One region of the Nonomuraea diastatica genome, then DNA from elsewhere that is predicted to be linked to it. Evidence: riboswitches for the same ligand, from Rfam matches in the RefSeq annotation. Region 1 holds a riboswitch; the other holds the start of a gene.
What was found. A riboswitch is a leader RNA that binds a small molecule or an ion and turns the genes downstream of it on or off. The one in region 1 is predicted to bind S-adenosylmethionine.

Region 1 (3,820 bases):
CCAGACCTCGCCCATTCCTCCGCGAGACCCGTAATCGCCTGACTTAACAGAAAATCAGCCAGGCGATCGCCCTCGACCATACCTGTGGCACGGGGTTTGGCAACAGAGTCAATCCGCAAACTGCGCATTTCCTCTCATCGACGGTTCAACGTTGAATTGTTGGGAAAAGAAGAAGGCGCCCACAAGGGGCGCCCTCGCCGAAGTGTGATCTGCCGCACTCACCCGCCGGCGACGGCGGGGATGATGGAGATCTGGGTGCCGTCCGGCGCCGGGGTGTCCAGCCCCTGGGCAAATCGGACGTCCTCTTCCCCCACATAAACGTTGACAAAACGCCGAATCTTGCCCGATTCATCCAGAATTCTCGCGCCGATACCCGGGTAGTCAGAGTCCAGCGTGGCCAGCACGTCACGAAGAGTCGCGCCCTCGCCACTGACCTCCGCGTTGCCCCCGGTGTAGGTGCGCAGAATGGTGGGAATCCGCACAGAAACGCTCATGGTTTAACTCGCCTTTCCTGGTTCTCAGACAGTCGCGCGGAACGCGTCGAGGGAGGGCTTGATCACGGCCGTGGGTCTGGCGTCGCCGCTGATCGCGTCGAGCGTCTTGAGGCCGTCACCGGTGTTCAGCACCACGGTCTCGGCATCCGGGTCGAGTTGCCCGGTCTCGGTGAGCTTCTTCAGCACGCCCACGGTCACGCCGCCCGCGGTCTCGGCGAAGATGCCCTCCGCCGAGGCCAGGAGCTTGATGGCGGCCACGATCTCAGCATCCGTGACGTCCTCGACGCCCCCTCCGGTCCGCCGCGCGATGTCCAGCACGTACGGCCCGTCGGCGGGGTTTCCGATGGCCAGCGACTTGGCGATGGTGTCGGGCCGGACCGGCTGCACGACGTCGTGCCCCGCCTTGTAGGCGGTCGACACCGGTGAGCACCCGGCCGCCTGCGCCCCGAAGATCTTGTAGGGCGTGTCCTCGACCAGCCCCAGCGCCACCAGCTCCTTGAAGCCCTTGTCGATCTTCGTGAGCTGCGAGCCCGAGGCGATGGGGATGATGATCTGCTCGGGCAACCGCCACCCGAGCTGCTCGGCGATCTCGTACGCGAGCGTCTTGGAGCCCTCGGCGTAGTAAGGCCGCAGGTTGATGTTGGTGAACCCCCACTTGTCACCGAGCGGGTCGCCGATCAGCTCGGAGCAGAACCTGTTGACGTCGTCGTAGGTGCCCTCGATGCCGATCAGCCGGCCGCCGAACACCCGGGCCATGGCGATCTTGGCTTCTTCGAGGTTGGCCGGGATGAACACGCACGCCTCCAGCCCGGCCCGCGCCGCGGCGGCCGTCACCGCGCCCGCGAGGTTGCCCGTGGAGGAGCAGGAGAGCGTGTGGAAGCCGAAGTTGCGGGCCGCCTCGACGGCCATGGCGACCACGCGGTCCTTGAAGGAGTGGGTGGGGTTGCCCGAGTCGTCCTTGACGTGGAGAGATCTGATGCCGAGCGCCCGTCCGAGGTTGCCGGCCTTGACCAGCTTGGTCCACCCGGGGTTCATGTTGGGCTTGTCGGCGACGTCGACCGGCACGGGCAGCAGCGAGCGGTAGCGCCAGATGTTGGCGGGGCCCGACTCGATGGCCACGCGGGTCACTTCGCCGAACTCGTAGGCCGCTTCGAGCGGCCCGAAACACTCCTGACAGGCGAAGCTCGGACCGAGCGGGTAACGCGCGCCGCACTCGCGGCAGGACAGACCGACGGCGGGACCGAAATCGAGCGACATGAAGCGAGGCCTTCCCTCATCTTCGTCTGCGGCCACCTTGACCTCAGACCGGAATTGGCACCTTGTCCCGGTCGGCCTCGCCAGGTCGCGAGTCACAAGCCGGGAGGGTTGCCGGGGCTTCGCAGGGCCGGTCCCTCCACCCCTCTGGATGAGCAATATTCAGTTGTTGCAACGGACTCTACCCGCCCACGTGGCGGAAACGTCCTCCCGTCTCAGATCCTGAGACGGATGATCTCAGCGATAGTCGTCTCCCAGCACACCCTGAACATATTTGCGCGCCTGGTGGATGCGCGATTTCGCGGTGCCGAGCGGGATGCCGAGCTGGTCGGCCACCTCGTTGTAGTCGAGCTGGACGATGTCGCGCAGAACCAGGGCCTGCGCCAGATCCGGCTTGTCGGCCTCCAGCGCCTCCATGGCGTCGAGCAGGTCGAGCCGCGAGCCCGCGATCACGCTGACGCGCCGCACGTCGGGCTTCTGCATCGGCAGCTCGTCCGAGCTCTGCTCGGCCGCCCGGCGTTTGAGCGACCGGTAGGTGGTCCGCGCGCAGTTGGCCGTCACGATGTGCAGCCAGGTGCTGAACCTGGCCCGTCCCTCGAAGCGCCCGATGTTGCGCGCCACCGCCAGCAGGGTGTCTTGGGAGGCCTCCTCGGCGTCCTGGTGGTAGGGCAGGATGCGGGCGCAGTGACGCATCACATCGGGCTCGATCCGCCGCAGCAGTTCGCCAAGAGCACGGTGGTCTCCGGCCGCGGCGGAGCGGGCGAGTTCCTCGGTTAGCTCATCAAGCGCCATAGCTGGGATCCTATGGTCGTAGGGAGCCTTGTTGGCATCCTTCCTTTTCCGATGGGCCGATCCCCACGATGATCAGTGTGGTTCCGTCTACGCCGACACGCCAGTCGGAAGGAGTCTCCTTGAGGTCTCACACCAGCTCACCGCCCTGCGGGCGGCCCGCCCGGCCGGAGCGGGCGCGGTGAACAACGTCCTGGTGGCCTCCAACCGCGGCCCCGTCTCCTTCACCGTCTCCGACGACGGTGAGCTGACCCTGCGGCGCGGCGGCGGGGGGCTGGTGTCGGGGTTGTCCGGCGTGGCCAAGGACGGCGTCCTGTGGGTCTGCGCGGCGCTGTCCGACGGTGACCGCAGCGCCGTGCACCTGGCCCCCGGCGGCCGCATCGACCAGGCCGGCTACGACACCGGCCCGCTGCGCATGCTCGACATCCCGCCCGCCACCTTCCACCGCGCCTACAACGCCGTGGCCAACTCCACGCTGTGGTTCGTCAACCACCTGCTCTACGACATCCCCAACGCGCCTCTCTTCGGCACCAAGTTCGGGCGCGAGTGGGAGTCCTACCGCGACTACAACGGCGCGTTCGCGCTGGCGCTGGCCGAGGAGGCCGGCCACGAGGCCAGGGTGATGGTGCAGGACTACCACCTGACCCTGACCCCGGCGATGCTCCGCGCCGAGCGACCGGACCTTCGCATCGCCCACTTCAGCCACACGCCGTGGGCACCGCCGGAATACTTCTCCCTGCTGCCCGACGAGGTGGCGCGCGAGGTCCTGGAGGGCATTCTGGGGGCCGATCACGCCGGGTTCCTCACCGACAGGTGGGCGCAGGCGTTCATGGACTGCTGCGAGGCGCTGCTGGGCGCCGAGGCCGACCGCGTCGGGCGCAGCGTCACCCACGACGGCAGGACGACCCGCATCGGCGTGCACAGCCTCGGCGTGGACGGCGCCGCCCTCTGGGAGCGGGCCTGCGAGCCCGACGTCGAGTCGCACATGACCGCCCTGAAGGAGCAGGTGGGCGACCGCAGGCTGATCGTCCGCATCGACCGCACCGAGCTGTCGAAGAACATCGTGCGCGGCCTGGTCGCCTACGGAGAGTTCCTCGGTTCCCACCCCGAGTGGCACGGCCGGGTCGTGCACCTGGCCTTCGCCTACCCGAGCCGGCACGACCTGCCGGAATATCGCGAATACACCGCGTCGGTGCAGCGCTGCGCCCAGCAGATCGAGGACGCATACGCCACGGAAGACTGGGACCCGCTGATCCTCAACGTCAACGACGACTATCCGCGCT
Region 2 (3,820 bases), on a different contig from region 1:
TGGAGACCAGCCGGCGCAGCCTCGTGTGCACCGGCGGCTCCACGTCGAGCATGCCGGCCCTGATCACCCGCCAGAACGGCTCCTGGAACTCCGGCTCCGGCGGCCTGCCGAACTGCTCGTGCGTGGCCACGTGCAGGTAGGACCGGCCCAGGCGGCGGTCTCTGAGCAGCGCGTTGACGTCCGCGTGACGCGAGATCAGCCACTGGTGCGCCGGTTCGAAGTAGCTGATCGGAGCCTCGCGCCGCAGCTCTTCGTAGACGCGGTACGGGTAAGCCACGAAATCCGGATTCCAGGGATCAAAGCGCATCATTTCATCTTAGGAGCGGGATCCGCTGTCGCGGGAGTGGCCTCTTCCGTCTCCTCCTCCATCGCCTGCTGTCCGGCGTGCCTGCCGCGCATGCGGATGTTCAGCAGCTCCACGATCACCGAGAACGCCATCGCGAAGTAGATGTAGCCCTTGGGGATGTGCTGGTCGAGGCCCTCGGCGACGAGCACCACGCCGATCAGCACGAGGAACGCCAGCGCCAGCATCTTGATGCTCGGATGCCGGTCGACGAACCTGCTGATCGGCCCGGAGGCGAACAACATCACCAGCACCGCCACCACGACCGCCGCGACCATCACGCCGAGCTCGTCGACCATGCCGACGGCCGTGATCACCGAGTCGAGCGAGAAGACGATGTCGAGCACCATGATCTGCAGGATCACGGACGTGAAGGAGGCCGCCGCGGCCTTCTTGCCGTCCTTGCCGTGCGGCGCGTCCATGCTGTGGCCGATCTCCGTGACGCTCTTGGCCAGCAGGAACAGGCCGCCGAGCAGCAAGATCAGATCGCGTCCCGAGATGTCGTGGCCGAAGACCGAGAACAGCGGATCGGTGAGCCGCACCACCCACGACAGCCCGAGCAGCAGGAGCAGGCGGGTGATCAGCGCCACGCCCAGGCCGAGCACACGGGCCCGGTCACGCTGCTCCGGGGGCAGCTTCCCCGCCAGGATGGAGATGAAAATGATGTTGTCGATCCCCAGCACGATCTCCAGGGCGACAAGGGTGAAAAAGCCGATCCAGATTTGCGGGTCGGCCACCCAATCAAGCATTTACGCACCTCCAGGGCATGTGACGGCGGGTCTCCCGGTAGCAACGACTCAGATGCCCCATAAGTTCACCCGCTTGCGATCCATGCCCGGGTACGGGTTATAGTCCTTGACGTAGGTCATGAGTGCCAGCGACAAGCCCCGGCTAGCTGGCCGGCAACCCTCGCGTCCGCGGCGGGGTGCCCCGGGTGAAGACCTGGTCCGTCACAAGGTGTGGCGGGCAAGCGCGGGCTCCGATGGCTGCTCCAGGGGTCCGACGACCCCGAGGAGGATTGCCGTGTCCACGCTGACGATCTTCAAGTCCGCTCACGTTCGAGCGGACGAGGCCCCCGCCGCCACCGAGGAACGGCGCGTCCCCGCCGTGCTCGGCGCCGACCTCAAGGTGCCGGTCAAGGGTGGCAGGCTGGTGAGCTACGCCAACCTCGACTACGCCGCCAGCGCCCCCTGTCTCGTGCCGGTCAGCACGGCAGTCGCCGCCGCGCTCCCGGCCTACTCCAGCGTCCACCGCGGCGCGGGCTACGCCTCCCAGCTCACCACCGCCCGCTACGAGCAGGCCCGGCACACGGTCAGCGCGTTCGCCGGCGCCCGCCCGGACGACGCCGTGATCTTCACCCGCAACACCACCGACGCCACCAACCTGCTCGCCCGCTGCCTGCCCGAGGGCACGACCACCGTGGTCTTCGACACCGAGCACCACGCCTCCCTCCTCCCCTGGCCCCGGTCCGTACGGCTGGCGCCGCCCGCCTTCCCCGGCGAGGCCGTGCGCGCCGCCGACGACGCCCTGGCCGCGATCGACGGGCCCAAGCTGCTCGTGGTCACCGCCGCCTCCAACGTCACCGGCGAGCTGTGGCCCATCGCCGCGCTGGCCCACATCGCGCACCGGCACGGGGCCAGGATCCTGGTGGACGCCGCGCAGCTCGTACCGCACCGGCGGCTCAACCTCACCGCGCTCGACCTCGACTACGTGGCCTTCTCCGGGCACAAGCTGTACGCGCCCTTCGGTGCCGGCGTGCTGATCGGGCGGCGTGACTGGCTGGCCGAGGCGGAGCCGTACCTGAAGGGCGGGGGCGCGGTCCGGTCGGTGGCCGGCGCGGTCGAGTGGCACGACGACCCGGAGCCGCGGCACGAGGCGGGCACGCCGAACGTGCTCGGCGCCATCGCGCTGGCCGCCGCCTGCGACGCGCTCGCCGCCACCGGGTGGACCCGGCTGGTGCGCGAGGAGGAGCGGCTGATCGCCCGGCTGCGGGCCGGTCTCGCCTCGATCGAAGGCGTACACGAGTTGTCCCTGTGGGGGGAGGATCACCCGCGCGTGGGCATCGTGTCGTTCACCGTCGACGGGCGCCCGGCCCGCGAGGTGGCCGAGGTGCTGTCCGGCGAGTACGGCATCGGGGTGCGCGACGGCAAGTTCTGCGCGCACCCGTTCGTGCGTCACCTGGTGGAGCGCGGCGGTGACGAGCAGGCCGGCGGCGGGTGCGAGGACGGCGCGGCCTCAGCGGTGCGCGCCTCGATCGGCATCGGCACCACGCAGGAGCATGTGGACCGGCTGATCGGAGCGCTGCGCGACCTCACCTCCCGCTGAGGTCAGCCTTTCGGCGGTTCGCCGTGGTGTGGTGGCGGCTCGTCGCCGACCAGGGCGTCGATGTCCCGCATGTCCTTGTCACTGAGCTTGCTGTCCTTCGGTGCGCTCGACTGACGGGGCACCTGGGGCGGTTCCTCCTGCGTCGGCTCGGGCGTCGTCGGGCCGCCGGCCCTTTCCCCGGCCGCGCCGGTCGTGGCGCCGGTCGTGGTCGTTCCACGCGCGGCAGGAGCGTGAGCGGCGAGATCAGCCTCGGCCGCACGGCGTTCGGCACGCCTGCGCGACATCGAGCGGAAGATGCCGTCCAGGCCGAACCTGCCGCCGCCCAGCACGAGGAACAGCAGGCTCAGCGTGCCCAGCGAGGCCGGCAGCTCCCAGCCGTTGTCGGCGGTCATCGGGGTGAGCCCCCAGTGCATGAAGAAGATCGCGCCGAGCATGTTGACCAGCAGCAGCACCGCCACCGGTCTGACCAGCAGGCCGAGGATCAGGAAGATACCGCCGACGGTCTCCACGACGGTCGCGTAGGCGGCGGCCACCTCGGGCATCGGGATCCCCGACTCCCTGAAGCCCTGCGCGGTGGCGCCCAGGCCGCCCTGCCACTTCTGCCATCCATGTGCCAGGAAGATCACGCCCGTCACCACGCGCGCGATCAAGGCCGCGACGTCGAACAATATTCTTTTCATGGTGATTTCTCCCCCCGTTCCAGATATCCCTCCCCTTGTCCGACTTCGGGATGCATTCTCATACCAAGCTTTGACCGTCCACCCTGCGCTGGATCGACACCCTCGACGGTGGCAGCATGGCCGTATGACGGAACGTGTGGTCGGAATCGGTGCAGGCGCGAAAGAACTGGCCACCGAGGACATGATCCTCAACATCGGCCCGCAACACCCGTCCACCCACGGGGTGCTCAGGCTCCGGCTGACCCTCGACGGCGAGCGCATCGCCACCGCCGAGCCGATCATCGGCTACATGCACCGCGGCGCGGAGAAGCTGTTCGAGGTCCGCGACTACCGCCAGATCATCATGCTCGCCAACCGGCACGACTGGCTGTCGGGGTTCGCCAACGAGTTGGGCGTGGTGCTCGCCGCCGAACGCCTGCTCGGCATGGAGCCGCCGGTCCGGGCCGTGTGGGCGCGTACACTGCTCGCCGAG

Region 2: another riboswitch for S-adenosylmethionine. It lies ahead of E1294_RS20600 (aminotransferase class V-fold PLP-dependent enzyme); the one in region 1 lies ahead of thrC (threonine synthase).

The regions. Positions count from the first base shown of each region.
Region 1 covers NZ_SMKP01000069.1:15,269-19,088, forward strand. Annotated here, with positions in the region: gene E1294_RS23910 (MoaD/ThiS family protein) at 219-494, opposite strand; gene thrC (threonine synthase) at 519-1,751, opposite strand; SAM riboswitch class I at 1,765-1,906, opposite strand; gene E1294_RS23920 (RNA polymerase sigma factor) at 1,986-2,540, opposite strand; gene E1294_RS23925 (alpha,alpha-trehalose-phosphate synthase (UDP-forming)) at 2,719-3,820, shown strand, end outside.
Region 2 covers NZ_SMKP01000056.1:14,076-17,895, reverse strand. Annotated here, with positions in the region: gene E1294_RS20610 (cytochrome P450) at 1-307, opposite strand, end outside; gene E1294_RS20605 (TerC family protein) at 307-1,092, opposite strand; SAM riboswitch class IV at 1,207-1,322, shown strand; gene E1294_RS20600 (aminotransferase class V-fold PLP-dependent enzyme) at 1,367-2,668, shown strand; gene E1294_RS54140 (DoxX family protein) at 2,671-3,348, opposite strand; gene E1294_RS20590 (NADH-quinone oxidoreductase subunit D) at 3,473-3,820, shown strand, end outside.